3 regions of the Labrenzia sp. PHM005 genome follow, and region 3 is predicted to be linked to each of the others. Evidence: riboswitches for the same ligand, from Rfam matches in the RefSeq annotation. Region 3 holds a riboswitch; each other region holds the start of a gene.
What was found. Region 3 has a riboswitch for S-adenosylmethionine ahead of FJ695_RS26825 (hypothetical protein). Riboswitches for the same ligand answer to the same signal wherever they lie in the genome.
Positions count from the first base shown of each region.

Region 1: it holds a riboswitch for S-adenosylmethionine, as region 3 does, so the genes downstream of both, FJ695_RS24840 (O-succinylhomoserine sulfhydrylase) here and FJ695_RS26825 (hypothetical protein) in region 3, are expected to answer to the same signal.
Region 2: it holds a riboswitch for S-adenosylmethionine, as region 3 does, so the genes downstream of both, metA (homoserine O-succinyltransferase) here and FJ695_RS26825 (hypothetical protein) in region 3, are expected to answer to the same signal.

Region 1 covers NZ_CP041191.1:5,485,963-5,495,888, reverse strand. Annotated here, with positions in the region: gene FJ695_RS24865 (hypothetical protein) at 1-271, opposite strand, end outside; gene FJ695_RS24860 (hypothetical protein) at 296-766, opposite strand; gene FJ695_RS24855 (caspase family protein) at 1,405-2,682, opposite strand; gene FJ695_RS24850 (YigZ family protein) at 2,831-3,379, opposite strand; gene FJ695_RS24845 (2'-deoxycytidine 5'-triphosphate deaminase) at 3,550-4,686, opposite strand; SAM riboswitch at 4,814-4,893, shown strand; gene FJ695_RS24840 (O-succinylhomoserine sulfhydrylase) at 4,937-6,136, shown strand; gene FJ695_RS24835 (DUF3885 domain-containing protein) at 6,160-6,786, shown strand; gene FJ695_RS24830 (LysE family translocator) at 6,824-7,435, opposite strand; gene FJ695_RS24825 (LysR family transcriptional regulator) at 7,524-8,417, shown strand; gene FJ695_RS24820 (CDP-alcohol phosphatidyltransferase family protein) at 8,420-9,028, opposite strand; gene apaG (Co2+/Mg2+ efflux protein ApaG) at 9,175-9,576, shown strand; gene FJ695_RS24810 (hypothetical protein) at 9,597-9,926, opposite strand, start outside.
Region 2 covers NZ_CP041191.1:4,479,097-4,489,022, forward strand. Annotated here, with positions in the region: gene FJ695_RS20240 (cell envelope integrity EipB family protein) at 245-1,132, opposite strand; gene FJ695_RS20245 (RidA family protein) at 1,383-1,850, shown strand; gene FJ695_RS20250 (glycerophosphodiester phosphodiesterase family protein) at 1,911-2,675, shown strand; gene FJ695_RS20255 (GNAT family N-acetyltransferase) at 2,773-4,098, shown strand; SAM-I-IV-variant riboswitch at 4,207-4,324, shown strand; gene metA (homoserine O-succinyltransferase) at 4,359-5,276, shown strand; gene FJ695_RS20265 (aminotransferase class V-fold PLP-dependent enzyme) at 5,315-6,676, opposite strand; gene FJ695_RS20270 (helix-turn-helix transcriptional regulator) at 6,717-7,064, shown strand; gene FJ695_RS20275 (HIT family protein) at 7,187-7,615, shown strand; gene FJ695_RS20280 (MFS transporter) at 7,759-9,093, shown strand; gene FJ695_RS20285 (ABC transporter substrate-binding protein) at 9,544-9,926, shown strand, end outside.
Region 3 covers NZ_CP041191.1:5,920,578-5,930,503, forward strand. Annotated here, with positions in the region: gene FJ695_RS26800 (NADP-dependent oxidoreductase) at 1-44, shown strand, start outside; gene FJ695_RS26805 (FAD-binding oxidoreductase) at 204-1,538, shown strand; gene FJ695_RS26810 (efflux RND transporter periplasmic adaptor subunit) at 1,709-2,722, shown strand; gene FJ695_RS26815 (ABC transporter permease) at 2,719-3,957, shown strand; gene FJ695_RS26820 (ABC transporter ATP-binding protein) at 3,959-4,675, shown strand; SAM-I-IV-variant riboswitch at 4,761-4,886, shown strand; gene FJ695_RS26825 (hypothetical protein) at 4,927-5,226, shown strand; gene FJ695_RS26830 (acyl-CoA thioesterase) at 5,227-5,571, opposite strand; gene FJ695_RS26835 (hypothetical protein) at 5,803-6,021, opposite strand; gene FJ695_RS26840 (group III truncated hemoglobin) at 6,034-6,501, opposite strand; gene FJ695_RS26845 (Rrf2 family transcriptional regulator) at 6,603-7,013, shown strand; gene FJ695_RS26850 (Crp/Fnr family transcriptional regulator) at 7,010-7,699, opposite strand; gene FJ695_RS26855 (ChbG/HpnK family deacetylase) at 7,900-8,697, opposite strand; gene FJ695_RS26860 (glycosyltransferase family 39 protein) at 8,801-9,926, opposite strand, start outside.

The DNA of each region.
Region 1 (9,926 bases), 430 kb from region 3:
CAAGTCCCATGGTCTGGCTGTTGCGGGCTTTTAACAGCAGCGATGTGCCTTGCCAGTTGAAGGCGAAGTGATAGACCGGAGCGAGCGGGCTGCCGCTGGTATCGGCATAAGATCCTTTTGGTGCCTGCCCGCCATTCACGGTGGACGCCCAATGGCTCAAGAAGGATTGAGCCGCAGAAGGGGAGCCGATGCGGAACAACAGAATAACCCTGTGTTCGTGCCGGTAGCGGGTAATGAACAGGCTTTGCACATTTTCCGGCTCCGGTCGCATTTTCGCCTCCCCCTCGGTTTGAGTTTATTCGGCAGCTTCCGCGTGGAGTGCGCCGAGCACGTCTTTCACTTCGGCATGGTCATAGGCCGAAAACAGCCAGCCGGATTGGTCTCCGTTCATGTCCTTCGCACCATCCGTGGAGAGGCCTAATGTGCGGACATTGGCGTTTTTCGAAAATTCGAAGAAGGCGGCCGGATCGGTGACATCGGGCACGCCATCGGCGAGCGAAAAGATCTTGGCAAAAACTGGTGTCAGTTCGCGGCGAAAGAATTCAGTGTATTCGCGGTGGCCACCGTCATACTCGGTGATGACCTGGATATATTCATTGTCGCCAATGACAGCGACACGCGCAAAATGCACCAACTTGGATTTTCTGAGTGCTGCCTCGATCAAAGGCTGAACGTGCTCAGCAAAACTATTTTTGAGGTCTTCGAGTGCCGCGAGAGTTTGCGGATCTTGCTTGATCTTCAGGGTCAGTGTCAAAGGATGTGTCATAATTCCCTCCCTTGTTGAACGCTGCGGTTTTGGGTGCCGGTTGCCTCACTGTATGGGAGGCGGAATGCGCAGCGGAATTTGGTCTTATGTCAGGCAACCACGTGGATCTCCTGGCGGAGACGTGGAGCGGGTGCTGCCGGTCCTGGGACGCGGGGCTATGGTAATGAAGTGTTTTTAGTTCGTTTCAGGCGTTCCATTTAGGAGCGCAGAGTATGTGCAATGCTATATATTTCGAATTCTTCTCAGTTAGAGAAGAGGCGGCGGCAGTGCTGGGTTAAGTCTAAAAAATGTCAGTATTGATAAGCTAAATGTTCGTGATAGGCGTTTGTGTTCTCACGGTTAGTTGTCGAAATTATTCAATTAATAAATTACCGCATCTCTACTTTTTAATGCATTCCGTAAGGAAATGCAATTGAAGAGTGTGTTTGGATAATGTCTGACGAAGAGGCGACCGGATATGTTGCTGGTCCGGCAGATAATATTATTTCAAATAGAAGTTTTGGCGCCTGGCCAACTCGCGAGCAGGGGCACGGGAGATAGGCAATTGGGCTAGCGAGCATTCCCGGAGGACCAGGAGTTTCCTAGCTCAAGCAGACTACATGGCCTGGTTCGCGCACAACGCGTGATGGTGTGTCGAACTATCTGCAGTGCAGGGCTTTTTCGCGGGCAACCAGCCGGGCCACTTCCCGCCTTTCAGCCGCGCTCAAGGGGATGTTGCCTGCAGAAACGCCCACCCGGCAGCCTGCATTGGAAAATGTCTGGCGGCCGCGGGCGCTTCGAAAACAATAGCCGTTGCGCGCAAATATGGCGTTCCTCTCATACCAGAGGCTGTCACAGCTCTCTTGCGGCAATGAACCTCTGACGCCGACAAAGCGGATCCACTTGGAATGAGCCCAGCCGACCGCCCCGGAAGCTGTCCGCACATTAAACCAGACGCCCGCTTGTCCCAGAACTTGCAAAGGTGTTCCTTCCGGCATTTTGAGGAGCCTTTGTGAAGACGACGTTGTGCCGCTGCGCAGGGCCAGAAATCCATCGCCGTTGGGGTTCAGACCGGCGACTTCATAAGGAAATGCTGTTTGATCAAATTGCTGGGGCTGCGGTATACGCTGCGGCTGCGGGGACGGTGCTGGAAGCTCGCCAATTGTGCTTGGCCGGGAAGGCTGCACTCCGAGATAAATCCGTTCAATCAGCGATGAATTCTCCCAGGGGATCTGGCTGCTGTTTGTGGCTTCGACGACACTGCGGCGGACCTTGCGCATCACCTCATGAAGGTCATCGTCCGCGGAGGGCAGGTATTTCAAGAGGGCTGTTGTAAACGGGCTGTTGCGGCCATCGCCATCCAGCGCAATGTTGCCGGGCTGAGTTGAAAAAGCGATGAACGAGCCAACTCCAGCGTCCACTTTGGCAAGGCCGCGGGCAAAACCGCCGATCGACCGCGAAGCCGCGGAAATGGCAAAGGGATTGTTGCGGCAGGCATCCAGAATGACAATGTTGCGGTCTGCCTTGCTTTCCATCTCCGCCAAAATGGTCTGAAGTTTGACCGAAGTCTGTTTGATGGTGTCCGCATCTTCTCCATGCGCATCTACCGGAATAATGAAATTCTCAGCGCCAATCTGAACCGCATGGCCTGCAAAATAGAAAAGGGCGATGTCATCTGGCGCAAGGGATTTCCGCGTTTGTTGTGCAAGGCTGAGGATTTCAGACCGGCTGAGGTCGGTGCCATAGAGGACCCGGAAACCTAAGCGATTGAGCGTTTGTGCGATGTCGGTCGCATCCTGTGCAGCGTTGGGCAGTTGGGAGACGTGCTCATAGCGCGAGTTGCCGATGACCAGGGCCACTTTTTCGCCCGAGACTGCAGCCCCTACGGAAAAGAGGGAAATGAGGATCCATAAAACCAGATAGCCGAAACGTCCCACTTGGCCACTCCCACACACGTGACGGTGAGGAGTTTTTGGCACCACACCGCCGATACCTGCCTCGTGTTGTGACAAGAGTATATCACACTGGTTGTAGGGTCAGGTGTTTATCGCAGGCGAAGGTGATGATTAGTTGGCCAGGGTGTGTCTAAATGCGTGCCAGATCATCTTCGGGCCCCTCCACCGTCAGATTTACACCTGTTTCTGTATATTCGCGGGCAACGACACTCAGTCCTAGAATAACGATTTGCCGCTCTAACTCAGAGCTGGACGCAAAATTGGCGCTAACTGTCTTTGTCACAAATTTTTGGAACGGGATCAGCTCTGCATTGCTGATAGCGTCTTGGGCAGCGCCCGAATACGCGCGGGCCAGTCCGCCGCCGCCAAGTTTGGTGCCACCGAAATAGCGGACAATCAAGACCGCGCAGTTGATCAGCTCAGCCCCTTGAAGAACACGCAAAGTCGGCATGCCGGAAGTCCCGGCCGGTTCGCCATCATCTTTGCCGCTTTCTTCAATTCGGCCATCGTCCAGGAGGCGTCGGTGGGCGGTGACGATGTGGTTGGCCTTCTTATGCTCCTTGCGCAACTCCTCCAGCCGGGCTTCGAACTGGCCAACTGGCACAAGAAACGCCAGAAATCGGGATTTCCGGTCCTCCAGAAAACCTTCGAATTCGCGGGTGATGGTTTTGAAGGGCATATTGGCGCGTCATCCCGCACGCAGCGAAAGCGAAGATGCGGGATCGGAGAGCTGAATGGATCGTCTATAATCCGCGCCCATTCGGCCGATAATTTGCGGCCTGCCGATCCCGGGTCGCGCTTCGCTTGCCCAGGATGACATTAGGACGGTTACGCATAATGGAAGGCTGATCACTCAACTGCCCGAAAATGCTTCGACAGCTTCAGTGCCTGGCCCTGGTAGTTAGAGCCGATGCCTTCGCCGTAGAGTGTTGCCGGACGTTCGGCCATATGTTCGTAAACCAGACGCCCAATGGTTTGGCCGTGTTCAACGATAAAGGGCACATCGTGGGAGCGAACTTCCAGAACGGCCCGGGAACCGATGCCGCCTGCGCCTGCATGGCCGAAGCCCGGGTCGAAGAAACCGGCGTAGTGAACGCGGAACTCGCCCACCAGCGGATCGAATGGCACCATTTCAGCCGCATAGTCCGGCGGTACGTGGACCGCTTCCTGGCTGACAAGAATATAGAACGCATCCGGGTCGAGGATCAGTTCGGCGTTCTGGCGCCGGTAGATCGGTTCCCAGAAATCGAGCGGGTCCTGTGCACCGACTTTATCAACATCAATCAAGCCGGAGTGATGTTTGGCGCGATAACCGACCAGGCTGCCAGGGCCGGTGCCTTCCAAATCAATAGACAGCTGCACCCCGCCGCCAATCCGCTCATTGCCACCGCTCATCAGGGTTTCTGCCTGATGGATGTTCTCCAAATCGGCATCCGGGATCAGGGATTGTCCACGCCGGAAGCGGATCTGGCTGAGCCGCGAACCGGAGCGCACCAGGATCGGAAACGTGAGCGGCGAGATTTCGGCATATAGCGGGCCGGTATAGCCAGCTGGTATGGTGTCGAAGGCCTGACCGTTGTCGGTGATGACCCGTGTAAAGACGTCCAGACGGCCGGTCGAGCTTTTCGGATTTGCGGTTGCCGAAATGTCGGTTCGCAGCGCCAGGCTTTCCTGCAAGGGAACGATGTAGACGCACCCCGTCTCAAGAACCGCACCCTCTTGCAGGTCTATTGTGTGCAACTTCAGCTGCTCCAGCCGGTCGGCCACTTTAATGTCCGGACCTGGCAGAAAACTTGCGCGCACCCGGTAAGCAACAGACCCGAGCCGCAGATCCAGGCTGGCCGGTTGAACCTGGCCGGTGACCGGTGGCATTTCAGAGGAAATCTCCTGTGCCGCGAACATGGCGTGAATGACGCGCTCGGGCAAAATCCCGCTGGCCTCAAGCAGCGCGCTTCCGGTGGTGGCTGGGTCCGCTGTAACGTTCATCAATTCATCCTGCACTCGTCGTCTACCGTCCTTAGCGGATGCAGCGGGTCAGGCCAACAGACTTTCTGCTTAGATCGAGGAAATCCTTGGCTCAAGATTGACCAATCCGCCGTTTTCGCTTAAGTGAAAGCCAACTCGTGGTGATTTGGGCCGGCCGGCTTGCAGCCACGTTAAATAAGTCGCTAAATAGGCCGGAGGTGCGAACCCCGGTCTTGAGGCTGGGGTTTTTTCGTTTGGAGCGAATATCGACATGACTGACACCAAGAACACCGCCGGAACCAACTGGCGCCCTGCAACCGCACTCGTTCATGGCGGCACCACCCGTTCACCGTTCGGCGAAACGTCCGAGGCCATGTATCTGACCCAAGGGTTTGTCTATACCGATGCGGAAGCCGCCGAAGCCCGATTCAACGGTGAAGACCCAGGATTTGTCTATTCGCGCTACGCCAATCCGACTGTGGCCATGTTCGAAGACCGCATCAAGATGCTGGAAGGTGCAGAAGCCGCAAGAGCGACCGCGAGCGGCATGGCGGCTGTCAATCTGGCGCTGATGGCATCGGTCAAGGCAGGCGATCATGTGGTCGCCGCCAAGGCGCTCTTCGGGTCTTGCCGCTACATCTGTGAGACTTTGTTGCCGCGCTTTGGTGTTGAAAGCACGCTTGTTGACGGCACCGACATTGAGCAGTGGAAAGCAGCAGTCAAGCCGAACACCCGGGCGCTATTTTTGGAGAGCCCGACCAATCCGACGCTGGAAGTTATTGATATTGCAGCCGTTGCGGAAATTGCCAAGTCGGTCGGCGCGCGTTTGATTGTCGACAATGTGTTTGCGACGCCGATGTTCCAGTCGCCACTTGAGCTGGGCGCGGATGTTGTCGTCTATTCCGCGACCAAACACATTGACGGGCAGGGGCGTTGCCTCGGCGGTGTTGTTTTGTCCGATGAAGAGTGGATCACCGAGGAGGTGATGCCCTTTGTCAAACACACTGGCCCGCATATGAGCCCGTTCAGCGCCTGGGTGCTCTTGAAAGGTCTCGAGACCCTGCCGCTCCGCGTGGCTCAGCAGACAAGCAGCGCCGGTCAGATTGCTGATTTCTTAGCCGGAAAAGCGAAGGTCAAGCAGCTTATTTATCCGGGCCGGGACGACCACCCGCAGGCGGATGTAGCCAAGCGCCAAATGCGCGGCGGTTCGACCATGCTGGCGCTGGAAATCGAAGGCGGCAAGGAGGCGGCCTTCAGGTTTGTCAACGCACTGGACCTCATCAAGATTTCCAACAATCTGGGGGACGCCAAAAGCCTGATTACTCATCCGGCCACGACAACCCACCAGTCGATCGGGGAAGAGGCTCGCGCTGAGCTCGGCATCACCGACGGCATCCTGCGCCTCTCCGTCGGATTGGAAGATCCGCAGGATCTTTTGGAAGACGTTGAGAAGGCCCTGGCGGCGATTTAAGTCGTAACCGGGAGAGTGACCTGTTGTCGAAGAAAACTGCGCAGCAAGAAGTGTACGAACGCTTCCTCGAGGTTTTCGGAATAGAGTGCCTACCAGGCGGTCTGTTCTATCAGTTTGAGCACAGCCTCAGGTTCGAACTAGGTGATCCATTGAGTATGGATCAGCCGATAAGGCGTTTTTTGCAGGCGCATCGAAGATCGGTGAAGATAGCTGAAACGGTGTTCGACAAACCCGACAATCTGTACGCTCTTGTTGTCGGCTATGGGACAGACGGAGAAGTCTATTCGAAGTTCAAGTGGCTAAAGACCGTCTTTCCAGATTTTCGCAAGAAGACATATGCGCGAAAATCTGAAGGGACGTCTGATGAGGTGGATGAGTATTGGTACTTTCATCCTATAAGAAGTCGATGGGAAATCGCTGAACTTCTTTGGCTGGATTTGGCCAGGGAGGTCCCGGTCGAACCATCGGCATCGAACACACGAACCTATATTGTAGATTTCGCGAATGCCGTCATTTTACACGCCTATGACGACAGAGGACTCGATCTCGTATCAATGCAGCGCTCTGCGCTTCTAAAGCCTTATAAAGAGTTACGCTCTTGGCTGCTCGATTACGACATTGAAGCGATGGATCGAGCTTTCGGCCCTTAGCTGATCTGCATCGGCGATATTAACCGCCGCTTCCGCGTCACTTCGCGGCAGACAACAGTCCGGCAGCGGCCATCAGCGTTCCGCCGCCGGCCCGGTTGAGCAACTTTGGATGCTGCCGTAAAAAGCCGAGCAGTTGTTTGGCGCCAATGGCGTAGATCATGACAAACGAAAAATCGAGTGCGGCCATGGTCGGACACATAATCGACAGCTGAGGTGCAAAAGGTGCCGTTGGATCAATGAATTGCGGAAAGAACGCTGTGAAGAAAACCAGTGCCTTGGGATTCCCAAAGGCAACCGCAAAACCGCTCGCATAAAGGCGCGCTGGATGGATGGACGGTTCCGGAGTACCCGGTTCCGGCAAGCTGGGCGCTGAGCGCCACATCTTTACCGCCATATAGATCAAGACCGCCACACCAGCCCATTTGATGAGTTGGAAGGCGAATGCTGAGTTGGCAACGATGACGCCCAGGCCAATGGCGACCAGAAGCATCTGAATCATGTTTGCCGAGATGTCACCAAGCGCGGTGAATAGCGTTCTGCGAGTGCCAAAACGCAAGGCATGAACCATACCGAGCAGGATGCTCGGGCCAGGTGTCATGGTCAGGATGAGGGAGGCAGCGACAAAGGCCAACCAAGTTTCCAAAGGCATAATGAGGATCGTCCAAGGAGATTGCTTTTTTTGATGACTTATGGAAATGAATTGAAATAGAAAAATAACCTCAAGTTATATCAAGCCGATGAACTCACAGGACATTCCCCTCGTTGTCGCGCGCGCGCTTCGGTTGATTGCGGAGACTGGGAGCGTATCGGACGCAGCGCGGGCGCTGGGCGTGACTCAACCGGCCGTCAGCAAGAGCATCGCCCAATTGGAAAAACGATTTGGAGTTGCTTTTCTTGTTCGTGGATCGCGGCCTCTGACTTTGACGGATGAGGGGAGTGCGCTGGCGCAATATGCCCAGCAGGCCGACTTGTTACAGGACAAGGCGTTGCGGCATCTGGACGATGTCCGCAAAAACCGGACCGGTACCGTCCGCCTTGGGTCTTTCGGATCGTCCGCGTCCTTTCACATCCTGCCAAAACTTCTGGGAAGCTTCGCGCTGAAATTTCCGGGCATTGCTGTCGAAATTCTGGAGTTTCCGGACGAACAGCTTCAGGCGGTTTTACGCGAAGGCGGTGTTGATGCCGCGATCTTGGCTGATCCGGATGTCGAAGATCTAGAAATTGTTCCACTGGCCGCAGATCAACTGGTTGCTTTGGTGCCAGATCATCACAAGCTGGCTGATAAGGTGGCAGTTCAGGCCGCAGATTTTGGCGTGGACCCTTTTATTCTCACCAAAGGCGGCAGTGCACCGCTGGTAGAAAAATGGTTTGCCGTGGCCGGAATAGCACCTCAGATCAGTCATACGATCCTGCAAGTGAATTCCATTTTGGCATTGGTCAAAGCGGGGTTGGGCAACTCGATCATCGCTGAGCTGGCAGTGCCGGAACATCCGGTCGGCGTGCGAGTCTTACCCCTGTCACCCTCCGCGCCGCGGTCGATTGTTTTGGCAAGGCGGGAAACGGCCCCCAGATCCAAGGCAGCTCAAAGTTTCTGGCAGTTTTGCGAGAGCCAAACGCTGGCTGCGCGCTGACTTTAGTCTTTCAGAGCGTGGTAGCTGATCAGGACGCGCGCGCAAGCCGAGACGGCGCAGATGGCTGCGAACGTCCAGGCGAGAACCGGAAACCAAGCAGGAAAAAGAGCCATCAGCAAAAACAGCGCGATGGTTTCTGTGCCTTCTGCGAGCCCGCCCAGGTAATAAAGCGATTTGACACCGTGCCGGGACGTCGAAAGCCGTCGTTTTTCCGCCATGATGGCAAAGGCGAGAAAGGCCGATCCGTTGGCGTAAAAACTTGCTAACAACGCGGCTGCCGGAAGTGCATTGGTCTCTGGAGACAGGAAGGCAAAGGCAATCGGGATGGCGCCATAGAAGAAAAAATCGAGCGTGATATCCAGATAACCGCCGAGATCTGTTTTTTTGTTTGCGCGCGCAACGGCCCCGTCCAGTCCATCGAAGAACCGGTTCAGCGCAATCAGGATAAATCCTGCAAATGTATATCCATAGGCGATTGCCACGGCGGCCAGAACACCAAAGCCGAATCCAGTGATGGTAATTGTATTCGCGCTGACGCCAACACGGGCCAGGTGCAGCCCGAACATGGTCAAAGGTGGATTTATCAGCGGGCGAATTCGTGCGTCTAACATGTATCAAGCGTCTTAGAGAGAGATTGTTAGGGCGTTAATGCGAAATCCGGCCGCTTTTCACAAGCCACACTCTTTCACGGTTGCGTCAATCGCCCTATAAGCCAACTTAACACGGCCCTTGGGCCAGATTGTCAAAAGGATCAAACGTGTCTGGCAGTTATCGCGCCATCACTCACAGCATCGAAGTCTCCGTCGAGCCGTATTACCTGGATGACGAGTCGAAGCCGGAAGAGCAAGAGTACATTTGGGCCTATCTGGTCGAGATCCACAATGGCGGAGATCAGCCGGTGCAGCTTTTGAGCCGGTATTGGATGATTACGGACGGCTTGGGTCGGCTGGAAGAAGTTCGCGGCGAAGGTGTTGTCGGCGAGCAGCCGGTGATTGAGCCTGGCGAGACCTACGAGTATTCGTCTTATTGTCCGCTGGCGACAGATTCCGGCATCATGGCAGGCTCTTATGAAATGGAGCGGTCGGATGGATCGACCTTTCAGGTCGAAGTACCTGCCTTTTCCCTGGATCTTCCAGACACGATCCGTAGCTTAAACTGAAGTTACAGAGCCAGGTCTGGTCAAATGCTGACCAGGCCACCGGCAAAACCGATCAAAACCCACAAGATCCACTTGCGCCGGTTAAAAGCAGTGAGCAAAGCAACTGCCAGCGCAGCCATCAGCGCATAGATTGCGTGGCCAGCGAGCCCTGTTCCGATGACAATCGCGAAGAGGTCCGGATCCCGGTTCTTCGCAAGCGGATAGTGGTACTCGGCGAACATCACCAGAGACACTGCCGCAACACCGATCAACCATCCAGAGAAAGCGATCAGCATCCGGGCGCCCCAATTTGGTTTTTTGGGTAGCGGTTTTGCTATGAGCCTGACCGGGCGGTCTGCGGAATTTGCTGC
Region 2 (9,926 bases), 1.4 Mb from region 3:
GTTTGATGGCTTTGGCCGGTCTATCCGGTAAGGCGCAGCACGCAGCGCGATGCGGGGCATCGGGCAAGATATGCAACGCAGCCGGTGGGCCGGCCAAAGTCACCCAAAGGGCCTCGTCTCATGAGTCCGCTGGCCTACGTTGGCCCGCCCTTATGGTGCCAGCACCACTGCGGGCGCCCCGCCTTGCCAGCAAACCAATGAGACGGGTCAAACGCTTCCACGTTTTCGCCCGGTGCTCTAAACTTCAGTTACCGCAATTCGATTGACTGGTGTGATCGTGCAGCTCCAGCGCCGTCATAGTGCCGGCGAGTTTGAAATCGCCATAATCGAGAACCAGCTTGTCGCTGATCCCGTTTTCAAACAGGCGGAAGGACAATTGATAGACCGGTGTCTGCTCGCCATTGCCCTCGTCTTGGGAGGGGTCGAAGTAGGCAACCGTGACCGGCCAGGATGCGATAGCATCTAATGTCTCCTCGCGTTTGCCGTCGATTTCCGGCACTTCTCCGACCGCCTTCGCGCCAATGACTGCCGTTGTTGCAAATACCTTATCGCCGGTCTCGGCACCGTCATAAATGTCACTGGCCGTAAAATGGCCGCCGGTCCGGGCAGCATTGAGAATGCTCATAAGATGTTCGGTCGGAAACTGAACGTCCTTTCCGATTTCAAGCGTCTTTTCCGTTGGTTCTTTTAGATCAATAGCTTTCAACCCCGATTCAAGACGTGCTGCCCCCCGGCTGGATTCAACCAGTTTTTGGTCCACATAAGTCTTGGACAGGAATTGATAGTTTTCTGCACCGGCATCTTCAAACGAGGTGGTCTGCAAGTCGGTCACTTGTAAGCCACCGTTGACATCTTGGAATTGGGTTACAAACCGGAAGTTGACGCTGTAACCGTCGCAGGCATCGCCGGAAAACTCATAGACCATCCGGCCGCTGAGGCCGGCAATGCCGGATTGCTGCAGTGAATCAGCAAGCTTCATATCATAGACGGCGCGATGCTGGGCCAATGGTACACCGGCAATCTGCGCCGCGGCTTGGTTCACCGTGCCAAAAGAAAAGACAGTGGAGATGGGAGCGCCAATAACCAGAAGACCGCCAAGAAAAGCCCTGTTTCGAAAAAGACGCTGCATCATCAAACCTCATGACCGCCGTTCGGCGAGATATTCCAAGTTTCTACTCTTGTATTCGGGATCCGGCAGATCCGCCAGCCGGGATTGCCGCTTGATGCCAATAAACCGCAAATTGATCTCCGCAGAACCAGCCGATCCGTATCTTCTGAATTGGGCAAAGGAGTTTTCCACCAACAGGCGCCGGAATTGCGCTTGTCAGCCCCATTAATTTACGCCAAGAGACAGCCATTCACTTCCCTGATTGAGGATCGTCATGACCAGCAAAATTGAAGCCCGTTTGTCCGAGTTGGGAATCACCTTGCCGGATGCCGCAGCACCAGCGGCCAATTATGTGCCTTTCGTGAAAACCGGCAATCAGCTGTTCATTTCCGGTCAGCTGCCGATGGAAGCAGGCGCAATTGCCGTTTCCGGCAAACTGGGGGCAGATCTGGATATTGATGCAGGTCAGCTGGCCGCAAAACTTTGCGCCATCAATCTGCTGGCCCAGGCAAAAGCTGCAACGGGTGACCTCGACAAGGTTGTGCGCCTGGTCAAAATCGTCGGTTTTGTGAATTCCACCGGCGATTTCACCGATCAGCCGAAGGTCGTCAACGGCGCGTCCGACTTCCTGGTCGAGGCGATGGGCGACAGTGGCCGCCATGCTCGCTCCGCAGTCAGCGCAGCCTCGCTACCCTTTGGGGCAGGTGTTGAAATCGAAGCCATTTTTGAAGTCGCCGAATAGATCTACCAGCGGTCCGCTCGGGTCCTGACCCGAGCGGACCGCTTTATTGAACGGAATGTGATGTCTCCCGATTTAGAAGCCATCTTTGCCCGCCCGGTCGCGCACCGGGGATATCATGACGCCAGCAACGGCATCATTGAAAACACTCCGACGGCGATTCAAAAAGCCATCGACAAAGGGTTTGGCATTGAAGTTGATGTGCAGCAGACCAGTGACGGCGAAGCCCTGGTGTTTCACGACAACGATCTCGACCGCTTGGCAGATGCCGGCGGGCCGGTCGCTGGGCGGACATCCGCAGATCTTGTTAAGCTCCAAATGCTCACCGGTTCAGACCATTTGTGGCTGTTGCAAGACCTTTATGATCTCGTCGATGGCCGTGTTCCGCTGGTTGTCGAAATAAAATCCCTTCTGCGCCGAGATGCCCAGGCCGATTTTGTCCGCCGTGTTGTTGATCAAACAGCGGCATACAAAGGACCGGCCTGTATCAAGACGTTCGATCCGGACATGCTGGCCATCGCAAAAGCTCACAACAGCCAAGTCTTGCGCGGCATTGTCGCCGATGCGGCCCGGCCCGGACCGGATTACACGCGGCACAGCCGCATGGACCGGTTTATCATGCGTCACCTCTTGCACTTCCCGCGCACCAGCCCGCATTTCATCTCCTACAGTGTCAATGATTTGCCGAGCCTTGGCCCGAGTGTGATGAAGACCCTGCTCAAAACACCGATCATGACCTGGACGGTCCGCACGCCCGGACAATGGGAAGTCGCCGAACGGTTCGCGGATCAGATTGTTTTTGAAGGGTTTGATCCGGAAAAGACCTAAACCTATAGGGCAACGCCAACACGCGGCTCTTGCGGTGCACCACAGATGCTCTAAATGGAAAGAAGGGATTGTAATTGCGGCGAGCCGGCACTGAAACATGACGTCATCACCTTCACCGGATAAGGAAAAACCTCATAGCTCAGGTTCCGGTGATGATGGACAGACTTTGTCACTGCGCATCCTATCGTCGCTGGCTGATGTTCCGGCAGACAAATGGGACCAGGTCGCCAACCCTGGATGGCAGCTTACGAGCACGGGCGGATTAACGCCCACGCCAAACTGCACGAATTCCATTGATCTGACTGCAGCGCTCTCTCCAGAAACGGATAATCAATCCAGCAACACCGCCTTCAATCCGTTTCTATCCCACGCTTTTTTGCAGGCGTTGGAAGCCGCTGGTTGCGCCACCCGCCAGACCGGCTGGGTGCCCCGGCACATAATCCTGGAAGATGCGTCTGGGGCCGTTTTTGGCGCGGTTCCGGCCTATCTTAAAAGTCATTCGCAGGGGGAATATGTCTTTGACCACGGCTGGGCGGATGCGTTTTACCGGGCGGGTGGCGACTATTATCCCAAGCTGCAGATCTCTGTGCCGTTTACTCCAGCGACTGGCCGGCGGTTCCTGACCAGTCCGGACATCAACCGAGAGGCCGGTATCCAGGCGCTCGCGGCGGGCCTGGTTCAAGTGTGCCAGCGCACCGGCGCCTCGTCGGTCCACGCAACGTTCCTGACAAAACCGGAATGGGGCACACTCGGAGAACTCGGTTATTTGCAACGCACCGACCAGCAATTTCATTGGGATAACCATGGTTACGAGGACTTTGATCAGTTTTTGAGTGATCTGGCTTCGCGCAAACGCAAGGCGATCAAGAAGGAACGCCGCGAAGCGCAAAGCGTCGACGGCCTTGAAATTGAGTGGGTAACCGGCAGCGGCCTTACAGAAGCGCACTGGGACGCGTTTTACCGCTTTTACATGGACACCGGGTCGCGAAAGTGGGGCAGTCCCTATCTCAACCGGGAGTTCTTTTCACTGATCAACGAGCGGCTGGCTGAACGCATCTTGCTGGTGCTGGCCAAACGGCACGGCCGTTACATTGCTGGCGCCTTGAACTTCATTGGCTCTGAAACACTTTTCGGCCGCCACTGGGGCTGCAATGAACACCACCCCTTTCTGCACTTTGAGCTTTGTTATTACCAGGCCATCGATTTTGCCATCGCGAAGGGCCTCAAACGCGTTGAAGCAGGCGCACAAGGCGCGCACAAGCTGGCTCGCGGATATTTGCCGCAGACCACCTATTCCGCCCACTGGATAGCTCATGAGGGGCTCCATCAGGCCGTTGCAGATTATCTGGAACATGAGCGGCTGGCGGTGGAACGGGAAAACCAGGCATTGGCGGAACAGGCGCCGTTCAGGAAGGAACCGTAACTGTGTTGTCGGGGTTTTCCTTGGGGGCCCCCAAATTTTACTCCAGTCACAACAATGACATTTGCCCGATCAGGGCTTGCCGGATCGGTTTTCTTCGATTACCTAGATTGCCATCATCAAGAGTTGGGACAGATGCCCCACGCCAACCTGCCGATCCGGGCAAGGTGGTTCTTCGAAGAGAAGATGCGGCCCGAGAGCGATCTTAGCGGCAACAAATCGGATCTCAAGAAGGCATCTGTCTCTGGTTACGGGACGTGCAAATGCCGATAAAAATACCAAACAATCTTCCTGGCCGCCCAATTCTGGAATCTGAAGGCGTGATGATCATCCGCGAAGCGGATGCGATCCGGCAGGATATCCGGCCGATTAACATCGGTCTGCTCAACCTGATGCCGAACAAGATCAAAACCGAGACTCAGTTTGCCCGTCTTCTCGGCTCCACGCCCCTGCAGATCGATCTTACTTTGGTGCGCATGACCAACCACGTGGCGCGCAACACGTCGCAAGAGCATTTGTCTGCCTTTTATCAGCCCTGGGAAGAGGTGAAGACCCAAAAATTTGACGGCTTCATCATCACCGGCGCCCCGGTTGAAAAACTGCCCTTTGAGGAAGTCGGCTATTGGCAGGAAATGTGTGACGTTCTGGATTGGACCCAGACCCATGTGCATCGGACCATGACGATTTGCTGGGCAGCTCAAGCAGCCGCCTATCACTTTTATAAGATGCCGAAGTACGCCCGCGATACCAAGGCGACCGGGGTTTACCGCCAGCGGACCCTGGTGCCCGCCTCGCCTTATTTGCGCGGGTTTTCGGACGACTTCTGCCTGCCGGTCTCCCGCTGGACCGAAACCCGGAAAGCCGACATTCCGGCGGAAAGCAATCTTGCAGTGCTGGCCGAGGATGATGAGACCGGCATGTGTCTGCTGGATGACCCGGACCACCGCAGCCTGCACATGTTCAACCACATTGAATATGACACCACGTCGCTAGCGGACGAGTTTGAACGGGACAGCCAGGTGTCGGAGACCCCGATCCGGCCGCAGAACTATTTCCCGGGTGACGACGCAACGCTCGATCCGGTGAACCGCTGGCGGGCTCATGCCCACCTTCTGTTTGGCAACTGGATCAACGAGATGTATCAGACGACTCCGTTCGATCTGGAAAAGATCGGCGAGTAGATTTCTTGGAGCGCCTTTAAGGGCGCTCCATCTTTCGTTCATCCGACGATCTCTGCCTTGGCCTTGGCAATGGCCGCGATCAGCCGGTCGATGTCCTCGTCATTGGTCGCCCAGTTGGAGACGCTGATCCGGAAACCCGTTTTTCCTTGCCAGGTGGCTGGCCCGAACCAGGCTTCGCCGCTGTTTTGAACATGCTCGGTGATCCGGGCACAGGCGTCTTCGTTTTTGGGCAACGTGACAAACACCTGATTGAAATGCACATCGTGCGGTACGGTAAACCCGAGGGCCGATAGATCGCCGGCAATGCGTTTTGCATGACCATGAAACCGGTCGACCATCTCGACAACCCCTGCCCGGCCAAGCGACAGCAGGGCTGCCCAGGTTTCCGCTCCGCGTGCCGAGCGGCTGAATTCCGGAGCACGGTCGGCCGGGTTCGGATCTGCGGCCGGAAGGTAAGACGCGCCGATAGCCATCGACGCCTGCATATCTTCCGGGTGCCTGCACAGCGCAAGACCGGAGTCGTAGGGTGTGTTCAATGTCTTGTGGGAATCGACCACCCAGCTGTCCGCGCCGTCCAATTTCTTCAGTTTGAAACCGGCCTCTTCGGACACCTTTGCCCAAAGACCGAAAGCCCCATCCACATGGAGCCACGCATTGGCAGCCCGGCATTTCTCCGCAAGGCCCTCGAATGGATCAAACGCGCCGGTACAGACGTTGCCTGCTTGCGCCAGTACCAACGTGCGTTCGTCGAGTTCGGGTACTTCATCCAGTTTCATCTGGCCCTGATCGTCTACGTCGACCCACTCTATGTCCTGTGTGCCTAGACCTGCCATGCGAAGGGATTTCAGGACGGTCGCATGGATTTCGCGGCCCGCCACAATGCGCAAACGCGGAGCGCCGATGAGGCCAGCGCCGCGTTCATGTCCTTGCCGCGACAGCAGCACATCGCGCGCGGTGACAATCAAAGCCATATTGGCCATGGTCGCGCCGCTGGTGAAGGCGCCATTGGTTCCTTCCGGCAGCCCCAACAACTCAACGATCCAGGAAATCGCTGTTTCTTCCATCTGAACGACGGACGGGCCCGTCAGGCTGTCCGCGATCTGATCCCAGGCGGAGAGCAGGCTTCTGGCGGCGGACGCTGCCGGAAGAGCCCCGCCGATGACATAACCGAAGTACCGCCCGGCGGCCGACGCCACCGTCCCCTCCCCGCCAATTCCGGCCATCGTGTCGAGGATATTTTGGAGGGGCAGACCAGCCTCGGGCAACGATCTGTCGAGCTGCTGCAAACGGCTCAATTCCGGTTGAACCTGACGGTCAGAGAGCTGCTCCAGATAGCGCACACCGCGCTTCGCGCCTTCCAGATAGGCTTCAGACTGGACAATGAGCGGGGTCTTTTGCATGATCGGCGCACCTTAACAATATAGAAGAATTTCTATATAGATGAATATCAATATAGATACAACAACAAGCTCTGCCATGTTGGCCGCATTGGCCAGTCCTGCCCGGCTACAAATCATGATTTGGCTTCTGGATCCCAGGCCGCATTTCCCGGAACAGCGCGATGGCGACCTTGTGGACGATGGCGTCTGCGTCGGCTTTATCACCGACAAGATTGGTCTCACCCAACCAACCGTCAGCTCTCACATGAAAAAGCTCGCTGACGCTGGTCTGGTAACGGGCAAAAAGCTCGGCAATTGGATGTTTTACAAACCCGACCGCAGCAAACTGGAAGCCCTTGGGCTTGCTCTATCGGATGCTGCCAGGAAAGATCCGAGCCCCAGGCTCTGACCGGTTGCTGGTTGCTGCAGTCTGATCCAAATGCCCCCTTGCCGCCGGTAATCGACTGGCATTAGGGTTGCCACAACTCACCCAGAAAATGCTTCACGCTTCAAATTCAGAAAGTTCTTCAAATGACCGCACCTGTCTATGACGATCAAAATGTCTTTGCAAAAATCATGCGCGGCGAAATCCCAAGCCACACGGTTTACGAAGACGAAAAAACCCTTGTGATCATGGATATCATGCCGCGTGGCGACGGCCATATTCTGGTGATCCCGAAGGCGCCTTCGCGCAACATATTCGATATTGCAGCGGAAGATCTCAATGCGGTTATGGCCACTGTTCAGAAAATGGCACATGCCGTGATCAAGGCATTCGATGCCAATGGCACCACTATTCAGCAGTTTTCAGAGCCTGCCGGCGGCCAGGTGGTGTTCCACACACATGTGCATGTCATCCCGCGCTTTGATGGAGTCAAACTACGCCCGCACACCGGTGAAATGGCGGATAACGAGGTTTTGGCAGCCAATGCCGAAAAAATCCGTGCTGCGTTGGCGTAACAAAGGATCCGTTTACTGGAAGGCGGTGAACTCAAACCCGCTCAACGAAGAACCAACTTTCCAGAGCTTATATCAGCCGCACCTCTTTTTATGATCCGGCCCGATTGTTAAGAGTGCTCCAGACGCCAACCCTGGAGCACTTTTTGTTTTCTGTCCTTAGCAACAGGCCCTACCGGCATTTGTTCTTTGCGCAGGTCATTGCGCTGTTCGGCACCGGGCTGATGACCGTGGCACTGGCCCTGCTTGCTTATGATTTGGCAGGAGGAAACGCCGGGGTCGTGCTCGGCACTGCACTGACAATCAAAATGGTTGTCTATGTGACCTTGAGCCCGGTTGCGGCCGGGTTTGCAGCCCGCTTTCCCAGACGCGGTTTTCTGGTCTTTCTTGATCTGGTGCGCGCAGGAACTGCTCTGGCCTTACCCTTTGTCGATGCGGTCTGGCAAATCTATGTGCTGATCGCGATCCTGCAATCAGCATCAGCTGCCTTCACACCAACCTTTCAAGCCACCATTCCCGATATTCTGACCGATGAGGATGACTATACCAACGCCTTGTCGCTGTCGCGCATGGCCTATGATTTTGAGAACTTGCTCAGTCCCATAGCCGCCGCCCTTCTGGTCAGCCTGATCGGTTTTCACTGGTTGTTTGCCGGAACCGCCGCTGGTTTTCTTCTATCTGCCGTCCTGGTCATAACGGCAGCTGTGCCAGCATCCCAAGCAATTTCAAACACCGCACCGCTTGAGCGCATTAAGCGGGGGTTGGCGATTTACCTAAAAACTCCGCGCCTGAAAGGGTTACTGGCGCTGAACCTCACCGTAGCGGCGGCCGGGTCCATGGTTATCGTCAACAGTGTGGTGGTCGTCAAAGCCCAGTTGGGCCTCAGCGATGCTCACCTGGCGCTCTCCATGGCAGCTTATGGCGGCGGCTCAATGCTGGCCGCGCTGGTCATGCCGAAGGTCTTGAAGCAATTGCCCGAGCGGTCCGTTATGATCTCCGCTGCGGCCGCATTGCCCCTTGCACTGTTTGTCTTCGCCATCCTTACGGTGAGTTTGCCAGAATCGGCAATTTGGCCCGCCCTTCTTGTGATCTGGGTCTGGATGGGAGCCTGCATGTCTGGCGTTCTCGTCCCAACCGGCCGCCTCTTGCGCAATTCTGCTCACTCAGAAGACCGGCCACAGGTGTTTGCTGCTCAGTTTGCGCTTTCCCATGCCTGCTGGCTAGTCGCTTATCCGCTTGCCGGCTGGCTCGGCAGCACAATGCCTCTTTCCCAAACTGTACTGGTCTTGGGCGCAATTTCAGTTCCAGGCGTCCTTGTAGCGGTCCGCCTCTGGCCCCGAAAGGATCCAAGTTTTCTGGTTCACGACCATCCGGACCTACCACCGGATCATCCGCATTTGCAGGAAATTGACGACAAACGCCATGGACATGACTTTGTCATCGACAGCCTTCACCCCAACTGGCCGGACCGCCACCACTAGAGCGCCGGGCGAAAACGTGAAAACGTTTGATAGTTTTGGGCGATTTATCCGGATAGGCGCGGCACGCAGCGCGATGCGGGGCATCGGGCAAGAGGTGCAACGCAGTCGGTGGATCGCCCAAAGCCACCCGGAGGGCCTCGTCTCATTGGCCTGCTGACGTGCATTGGCCCGCCCTTATGGTGCCAGCACCACTACGGGCGTCCCGCCTTGCCTGCACACAAATGAGACGGGTCAAACGCTTCCACGATTTCGCCCGGCGCTCTAATTTCCGAAACCGGAACTTCGCCTGTAGACTGCTCCACTAAAGTTCCGCTGGTCGCACACCGTCTATGGATCTACGGTTTGTGAGTTGGAAGATTTAGAGGCTTTTGCTTGTTCCTGATACAAGTTCGATTTTGGATTGTTGTTTTGACCGCGCTGTGTTCTCCAATCAGCGTGAGTGCCGACACTGTGACACTCTACACCGCAGAACTTCCGGGACTTCACCAATCCGACGGATCTGGCAAATATGATGTTTTTCTGAACAAAGCTGCCGCGGTTGCCGGTGTTGACTTGAAGATTATTTATTGGCCGGTGGCGCGGGCGATCACGGCCTTCCAGAATTGCGAGAACTGTTGCGCGAACCCTTGCACCCAGGCGCCCGGAATTGATTATTGCGAAGGCGCAAACCTCTCCAAGCCTCTGTCCGTGTCCCGGCTCTATGTTTTTACCGGATCCAGCAAGGACCCCATCAGCGATCTAGCGACGTTGAAGGGAAAAACTGTCGGAAAGCTTCAGGGTATGCAAATCGGCGAAGCGGTTCCTGCCGCTGGCTCCAATTTGATCGAAATTGC
Region 3 (9,926 bases):
GCAGCAACACTGGCAAACTTGTGATCAAGGTTTCTGAGCTTTAAAAGCACGCCCTTTGCATGATTTTCGTCCAGAAGACGCAAAATTCTGTGTCTTTTGGACGCAACCTGAACTCTGTCTTGGAGTGTTTCAGGCAACACAGTTAAGTTCCCGGTTTCAAACGTCTGGCGAGCCAGACACAGAGATCCATGGAACATAATTGGATGAACATGATATCCGCCCATACGCCAGCGACATATGAGGGTGCCCTTCCCGCAGCGGTCGATTTTGCAATCATTGGCGGTGGCATTATCGGTCTGTCCGCCGCGCTCTCACTCAAGGAGTGCGGCTTCAGTGTGGCCGTCCTTGAAAAAGGCCGGGTTGGCGGAGAACAATCCAGCCGCAATTGGGGTTGGATCAGAAAACTCGGCCGTGACGCGGCTGAGATTCCACTCATGATCCGGGCCGGTCAGCTCTGGCAGGATATGGAAACACGTGTCGGCGCCTCGATTGGTTACCGGGAAGAAGGCATTATCTACCTGAGCCGTAACGACAAAGAACAAGCTGCGCGCTACCGGCATTTCGAAACGGCACAGCAGTTTGAGATTCCGGTTGAACGCCTGTCCGCTGCGCATGTAGAGCAACAGATCCAAGGACTACCTGGCTACTGGAGAGAAGGCATCAAGAGCCCAACGGACGCGCGCGTCGAACCGCTCTTGGCGATGCCGGCCATAGCGCGGCATGCCAAATCCGCCGGCATCATTATTCGGGAAAACTGCGCGGTCCGGGGTCTGGAAAAATCGGCCGGCAAAATTAGCGGTGTCATTTGCGAAGCCGGAACGGTGCGCGCGGGCGCAGTCTTGCTCGCTGGCGGATCTTGGACGGGATTATTCCTGGAGCGCTATGGGATCCGGTTTCCGCAGCTGAGTGTGCGGGCAAGCGTGGCAAGAACACGTCCGTTGCCCAGTGTCTATGCTGGCTGTGCAAGCGATCCAGCCCTTGCCTTCCGCCGCGAGGAAAACGGCGGTTATGTGGTTGCCCTAACCGATCACTCAGATTTCTTTTTGGGTCCAAGCGCTTTCAAAAATACACGTCTTTTTGCCAAATCCGCCTGGGGCTCGCGCGGCAGTCTATATCTCAAACCAGCGGCGCCCTCCGGATTTCCCGACGCGTGGACGACACGCAGAACCTGGCGGGACGATCAGACTTCACCGTTTGAAAAAAACCGTGTTCTATCGCCCGCCCCCTGGTCAGGGCTCGTGCCCCAACTTCAGAAAAGGATCGCTGAACGGTTTCCGGCTTTGAAGGATGTTGAAATCGCTGAAGCTTGGGCCGGGATGATCGACACAATGCCTGACACTGTGCCAACGATTGATAGTGTCCCCGGCATGGAGGGTCTTTGGGTGGCCTCGGGGTTCAGCGGTCATGGATTTGGAATTGGCCCGGCAGTCGGCGAAGTCCTGGCAAATCTCATGCAGAACCGGGAGACTGGCTATGATTTGACCAGGTTCCGGTTTAACCGTTTTACCGATGGATCGGTCATTGAGCCGGGACCTTAATCAGGCGCTTGCAGAACAGGCTTCCTGTTTGATGACAAGCGCGTCTTCGATCGGAATACCCGGCTCCGCTAGCCTTCCCTTCCGATAAATGACAATGTTTCACTTGATCCAAAGCATGGCGTTGGCAAAATCACGACGTAGGTTAGATCGGACACAAGATAAGGTCCGCCATGAGATATTTCCGCTATCTGTTTTTCATCGCATTGCTTGCAGCCCTTTTCGTCGGGTGGAGCTGGTGGTCCGCACGTCCTCCGAAGATCACAGTCACGGAAGCATATCTGGGATCCGCGGCTGACGTTGTATACGCAACAGCCGTGGTTGAACCAGTTAACTGGGCGAAGGTAACCAGCATCCTGCGCGAACGGATCGTCTCTCTGTGCGGCTGTGAAGGCATGGTCGTCAAGAAGGGCGATGAGCTCGCCAAACTTGACAGCGGCGATGCCCGGGCAACCCTTGCCGAACTGGAAGCCCGCCAGTCCCTGGCGCAATCGGAAAGCGAACGGGCTCTGCAGCTCTTGGAGCGCCGGGTGATCAGCCAGCACCTTTATGACCGCGCCCAAAGCGAACTCATTCGGGTCAATGCCATGATGGCCGCGCAGACGGAACGGCTGCGCGATTACACAATCATTGCGCCCATGGACGGCGTTGTTCTGCGGCAGGACGGCGCTGTGGGGGAAGTGGCCCAGCCGGGGGAAATCCTGTTTTGGATCGGGCAGCCGGAACCCTTGCAGCTGGTGGCGGAAGTCAATGAAGAAGACATTCCGAAAGTGCAAGTCGGTCAGACGGCTCTGGTGCGGGCTGACGCTTTTCCGAAGAAAGATCTCTCCGCCACGGTTGCCAGAATAACGCCCAAAGGCGATCCGGTCCTGAAAAACTATCGTGTCTACCTCGCCCTTCCCGCCGACACACCGCTGCACATTGGCATGACGGCGGAGATCAACATTGTAACGCGGGAAAAACAGGAAACACTGCTGGTGCCGGTTGCCACTCTTGATGATCGCACGGTTCAAATACTTTCTGAAGACAACACTGTTGAAACGACGGAAGTTGAGACCGGGATTACCGGGACGCGCACAGTCGAAATCCTGAGTGGACTGTCTCATGGCGACAAAGTCATCCTGCCCTACCGGGATGACCTCACAGTCGGCCAGAAAATCACCCCGGTCCCTGAGGCTGGACAATGATCCTCCAGCTCCGCATCGCAGCCACACATGTGCGCAACCGGTTGCGGCAGACAGTTGTCTCCACGCTCGGCGTTGCGCTTGGCGTCGGCTTTTCCATTGCCATGGCATCCTTGATGCAGGGATCCCAGCGCGATTTCATGGAAACCTTGATCAACGCGATTCCGCATGTGGAGATCAAAGACGAAAAGCGGACGCCAACAAAACAGCCGGCCAGCAAAGTCTATGACGCTGTTGCATTTCACGGATTGCGGCCGTTGGAAGATTTACGCGGCATACGCAATCCAACGGAAGCGCTCGCCTCCTTACGCGATTGGGTCGATGGTAATATCGCACAGCGGCTCACAGGTCAGGCAGTCCTGCGCTACAGCGGCCAGGACATTGGCTTGTCACTGATTGGTGTCCGTCCGGAAAAGGAACTGATGGTTTCCAATATCGGTGAAGATATCCGGCAAGGCTCCTTTCAGGATCTCGGCACAACGTCCAATGGCCTAGTTCTTGGCGATAAGGCCGCAAACCGTCTGGGCGCAGATCTCGGGGACACGGTTACACTGACCTCGGCAAATGGGGTCGCGAAACGTTTCAAGATCGTCGGCCTGTTTCACACGGGCATCACGACCAGCGATGAAGGGCTCGCCTATGCCCCACTGAAAGCGGTTCAGATCCTTTTGGAAAAACCCGACATCATCAACAGCATCACCATCCGGTTGGACAACATCAAACAATCTGTCGATGTCGCGGCCCGGGCGGAACGCCAGCTCGGCTTCAAGGCAATCTCTTGGGAGGAAGCCAATGAGGGCCTGATGGAGGCGTTCTTCATCCGCAACATCATCATGTACACCGCGGTCGGCGGCATTCTGCTGGTAGCCGGATTCGGGATTTACAACATCATCTCCACCATCGTTCATGAGAAGGCCAAAGACATTGCCATCTTGAAATCCCTCGGATTTCCGGAAACTGACATTCAGCAGATTTTCGTGCTTGAAGGGCTGGTGATCGGCATACTTGGCGCGCTTGCAGGTTCGGCGCTCGGCTTTGGTCTGTCGAGTTACCTGGCAACGGTGAAATTCGAAGTCACCACCGACATTGAGATGACCCGTCTGCCGATCCATTTTTCTTATCTGCATTATCTGATCGCCAGCGCCTTGGCGCTGGTGTCTGCCGGGGTAGCTGGATTTGTGCCTGCGCGGAAAGCAGCGGCGCTCAATCCGGTCGACATCATCAGGGGTGCGACCTGAGATGAGCGGCGGCAAGATACTGGAAACTGCGCCTCCCCCGCTTCTGGAAACGAGGAACCTGACGCGCATCCTGCCGGCAGTTGTTCCCGTGACGCTGGTCGAAGATATTTCGATGTCTGTTGGCGCTGCCGAGTTTGTCGCGATCACCGGGCCGTCGGGTTCCGGAAAATCGTCGCTGCTCTATCTGCTTGGCCTTCTGGACCGGCCGACATCCGGCGAAGTGCTGATTGGCGGCCGCAAAACTCACGATCTTTCAAAATCCGACCACGCCCAATTGCGGCTGGAGAAGATCGGTTTTGTCTTCCAGTTTCATTTTCTCCTGCCGGAATTCACGGCCCTGGAAAATGTCCTGATCCCGATGCAGAAGCTTGGCGCCCTCTCCGCATCCAACCAGAAGGATCGGGCTGCTGGACTTTTGGAAGCGCTGGGACTGGCGGATTTCCTGCACAGGCGGCCCGCGCAGTTATCGGGCGGGCAGCGCCAGAGGGTGGCTGTTGCCAGGGCGCTCGCCAATGCTCCGGATCTGATCCTTGCGGATGAGCCAACTGGCAGTCTGGATTCCGCTGCCACCGAACAGGTGTTTGCCTCTCTGCAATCAATTGTCGAAGAACAGCAAACCACCGTCGTTGCCGTCACCCACGACATGGATATCGCAGGACGGATGCAACGCCGGATCCATCTCGTCGACGGCAAGATCGATTATGACCGCGACCAATAGACCCGCTCGCATAGGATTACATGCCTAAAGGGAAGGCGGACGTCTCCCGCCCGGTTGCCAAAGGACAAAACTCATGGCATAAGCGCGCCATCATCAAGAGAAGGGCTGGCGCCCTCGCCAACCTGCCAGACCGGGCAAGGTGGTTTCCGCAACAGGGATGCGGCTGGAGAGACACTCAAAAAGGGGCTCCTCAGCAACGAAGCGGTTGTTTTCTTGCGCCAGTCCTCCTCGGGCAACCGATGGAGGATTAATTGTTTCAAGATGCTTTGGCCGGACAAGTGGCTGAATTGATCGAATCTGACACTGTTGGCGACGCCGAATGTTCAGCGTCGCGTATCTGGCAACAAACGGCAGAAGACTGTGTTCTAGCACGCTTAAAAACCATTCGGATTTATGGCGGCCTGCCGTGTCACAAACAACCGCTCTCCCAGCCCGAACGCGTCAACCGCTTGCAAGCGCTGCTGCGGCTCTGGGCGAACGGCTGCATATGTGCGGTTGACGAGGAGCTGTTTGCGGACCTCTTATACCGCCGGGATGATCAAGCGGTCTAATCAACCCTCTTTGGGAACGGGACGTGGTTTGCCGTTTTCGTCGACGGCAACCATGGTGAAGATGGCTTCCGTTACCTTCTCGCGTCCGCCGAAGCGATGCCGGAGCGCCCAAGCCTCCAGCTTGATTTCCATGGAGCTGGTGCCGACCCGGCCAACGCTGGTGTAGATGCACAAGACATCTCCGACATGCACGGGCCGGATGAATTTCATCTTATCGACCGCGATGGTCACCACACGACTTGACGCCCGTTGTCCGGCCGCAATCCCGCCCGCCAAGTCCATTTGCGACAGAACCCAGCCGCCAAAAATATCGCCATTGGCGTTGGTATCTGCTGGCATAGCCATGGTGCGCAGGGTTAGTTCGCCGTACGGCTGTTCTTCACTCAATGCGGTCACTCCTCGTCATTTCCGTCCGAAAGACTAGACCAACCACTTCGAAAGACAATGTTTCCGTTTAGATAATCAGCATCAGGATCGCCATAATCCAGAGCGGCATAGGCGCGGCAACCCAGATCAGCAACACTGGCAGTCCCCGATGGATCCAATTCGAACGGTTCATCGTTTTACTCCTTTCGCTCAGGAAACCGGCAATTCGAAAATCGTAAGACCGGCAAGTGCGAGCATACCCACCGCAAACGCCAGTTTGGCGCTGCCCAGTAGCGTGCGCCCGGCAATGTCCAGTCTCGGCAAGGGCAAAGATCTGGAATCGAGATACATGGACACCATCATCGTGATGAAGACAGTGAACCAGACAACAACCATGGCTTCAGCAGCCAAAACGATTGCCGGTAACATGAGCCCCTCCTATCAGGCTTTGTTGGAAAAAAGGTCCGCAGGCGGTTCGCTGCCGGCCATGCCGAAAGTGGCAAGCCAAAGGCTCTGCGCGATCCGCTCCGCGATGATGATGATCTCGTCTGCAAGCTCCGGAATGAAGACTGACCGGGTCACCGGCCTGAAAACACTCAACCATTGCGCATAGTCTGAGCTAACAACTTCTTTCAGCTTCAAATGCGCCGGTACCGGTTTGCCCTTGTAAGTCCCGTTCTTCAAAAGCACCGACTGCCAAAAGGTCTCCATCTTGGCCAGATGTTCCGGCCAACGTCCGTCGAGCCGAGTTTCGAAAATCTTGCCGAGCCGGGCGTGAGACCGGATTGTTCCATAAAATGAATGCACGAGGATGTGGATCGTCTCGGGATCCACTTCAGTGTATTGACGGCTTGGCGCATCGTCTGCGCGAAAGACATCGCCATCCCAATCACCGCTCATATTGTCCATCTGCATCGCGCCCTAATAACATTCATTTCAAATGCATCTTTTAAATGACAGATCTTCACGCTAAAATCAACATCTAAAATGAATGTTTTAAAGAGACCCATATGCGCTTGAGCCAAGCCAGCGATTTTGCCTTGAGAATTCTGATGGCAATCTGCCAATCCGACGCCCCGCAAACCGTCGATAAATTGACCCTTCAACTCGGCCTGGCCAAATCACATGTCATGAAGATCGTCGCCCAGCTCGCGAAAGCCGGTTACCTGGAAACGACTCGCGGCCGTGGCGGCGGGATCCGAATTGCCAAAAGCCCCGAAGAAATCCGGATCGGAGAGGTCGTCCGGTTGATCGAACCAGATTTGGGGGTGGTCGCCTGTTTGAAAGACGAGCCAACCTCTTGCCCGTTTTTACCGCGCTGCGCCCTCAAAGGCGCTATGGCGAACGCTGCCGAAGCTTTTCTCGACAGCTTGAACGCACAGACCCTTGATACAATTCTGGCCGGAACCAAAAGAATTTAGAGCGTGGATGCCTGTTCCAGGAATTCGACCTGTTCCAGACAGTAGTAGCCGGAAATCCGGCTGATCGTGCCCGCTCTTTTCCAGTCGTTCAACACACGGCTGACATTCTCCCGCGCGGCACCCGCCATATTGGCAATGTCGGCCTGGCTGAGTTTGTAGTGAATCAGAACGCGGCCATTGTCGAGCGGTTTGCCAAAGGTTTCAGATAGCTGCAGCAGGGTCTGCGCCACCCGGCCCGGCAAAGGAAGGAACGACCTTGCCGCAAGTACATCATTAGCCTGGCGGAGCCGCTTGCCGACGATGGACAGCATGTGGCGGTAAACAGCGGGATTTTCGTCGGCGAACCGCTCAAACCCAGCCTTTTCGATAAACGCCAGCTGCGCGTCTTTCAGTGCACTGACCGTTGCGGACCGTGGCCGGCCATCGAGAAGCGCCAGTTCACCTACAAGATCACCCGGTCCCAGAACGGCCAGCAATTGTTCATCGCCGTCAATGGACAGAATTGAAACCTTGAGAGAGCCCTCCAGAACAGCGTAACAGCCGTTTCCTGGCGCGCCATTTTCAAACAATATCGCACCGGCTGCCAATTTCATCGGCCGGGCAAGGCGCGATAGATCACGCGCAAGATCAGGAGCAAGCCCTTGAAGGGAAAAGCTATTTTTAAGAAAATCCTTGATTTCCGCCACATTTACCCCCTGCCAGTCCCACTGGCGACACAATCTTCGCCGCGCATTTACGCATTCCTGTGATCTTCATCACGTGCCCAAACGCAAACTACCCCTATATTCATAAACATGGAAGCGGGGCCGCCCCTCCCCCCTTTCAGACCTCCACGAAAAACGGCTCTGTCCCCCCCAGAGCCGTTTTTTCGTTTCTAAAGCCAAAGTCAGTTCAAAAAGACATCTTTCTTTTCAAGCGTATGGAAGAACCGGTCGCTGGCCAGAACATCATATTGGCACTCGCGGACAGCAATCTTTGCCTTTGGTTCATCACGCCGCAGGCGGTCATCGGCACGTCCCGGAATGGCGGCGACAAAACTCATATCGGTCATGCCGTCGAAATGATTGTGCAGCAAAGTCTGCAATTCCTCCCGGTCGCTCACAGGAGGCAGCGGGGCCGCTTTGGGCAAGAGCTTCAGGTTATACCGCTTTGCCATACGTTGCAGGCGCAAGGTTTTCAGCCCCGAGCCGACCGGTGAGATGATATAGGGCGGCCGGTCGAACCCGGCTTGACTGATCGCCTTGAAAACAAGGCGCGCGATTGCGCTGCGTTCCAGCATGCCTTCTCTGACGGCCACAAAATCCGGCTGGCGCTTCATTAGAACCGAATATCGGGCCAATTGCGCTTGTGCTTCTTCCAGAAGCAGCTCATCCGGCAGCATCCGCAGCAACGCCCGCCGGTTCAACTTTGAACGGGAGAACATCCGGTCGCCATAGGTCTGATGCATGCGGCTGCTTACCGGTGCGACCCGGTCACCGGAAAAGGCAAGCGTGATCCCGAACAGCGTGCGAGCACTGGAGTTTTGGACCGTATCCATGAGTGGCCGGAACTCGCGCGGCCAAAGGTCGGTCGCCACCATCGCGCCAAGCGCACTGATCCGTCCTTGCTCGGCAAGATCCCGCAGGGCGCGGTCGACCCCGAAAGCCAGGCCGTAATCAAGTGCTCCAAGTGTAATTCTTTTCATGCAACGATGCGAAATGCGCGGGAAAAACAATTCGTTCTTCCCTGCGGGATTTCGTAGGGTTTTGCAAGCCTATTTAGAGATTACACCCGAAAGCCGGGCGATATTATTTTGTTGCAACCAGCTCCAGAACTGCGCCCTGGCGGCCTGAAAGCTCATAAACCAGCAACTCTTCAAGCAAGACGCCTTTGACCAGACGCCGGAGAACAGCCACTTTTTGAACAGAGGAAAAAGCGGCGTTTAACTTGTCCGACTGGTCCCGGCGCGCTTCTGTGATGTAGAGGCCCGTGCCATTGAATACCGCGTCTTGTGGCGATGGTGCCATAATGTAACGGATCCGTTGGGTGAACTGATGCACCGGAAGATCCTCTTTTAAAAGAAAATCGATCTGACCATTGAGGCCATAGCCGGAGGTCAAAACGAAGTCTGCATTTGTCTCCGCCGCGATCTTGCGCAAGTCCGAACCGATTGCGGGCCACCCACGCAATTGGAAAGTCGGGTCTTTGCGGGCCAGCTGCCCGGTAACCGGTGCGACGGCGTGCACCTGGACAACAAGGGCGACCACCGCGCCTAGCACCGCGCCTACCTTGGCTATTTTGATCCAGTTCTTTGAACGCCCTTGCAGATCAGCCACAAACACGGCCGCCATAAGCGCAAAGACTGGGAAGAGGGGGGCTGGCCAATTGGCCTGAACCCGGGAATGCAGCGAGTGATAAATCAGATAAATCAGGAACGGCAGCACGGTCAGAATGATCAGCGAACCAACGGCATCTTTGGCCAGGAACCGCTTGAACAGATCTGCCGCTCCCATAGCAGCCAACACCGCTATCAGCGGATTGAGCAGGCCGACAAGAGCGCCGAGAAATTCAAAGATGTATTTGGCGGTAAAGTCCTTACTGCCCGCCCGGCCGAATTGCTTGTAGAAGCTGACCCAGTCGTGCAGATGGTTCCAGTAAAGCACCGGCGCAAACAGCAGCACCGCAATCAGGCCACCAGCCCACAATTGCCAGGACAAAAGCCAACGGCGCGCCTCCGGCACCCAGAGCAGCCACAAGACAATACCGGCCCCGAGAAACAGAACCGAGTATTTGGACAACAGGCCACAGCCGGCCATCAAACCGATCACCAGCCACCAGTTGGCGTTTTTGGACGTCACCAATTCCGCAAGCGCCCAGAAACTCAAACCCCAAAAGAGGACCGATGGTGCATCCGGTGTCGCCAGAATGCCGCCG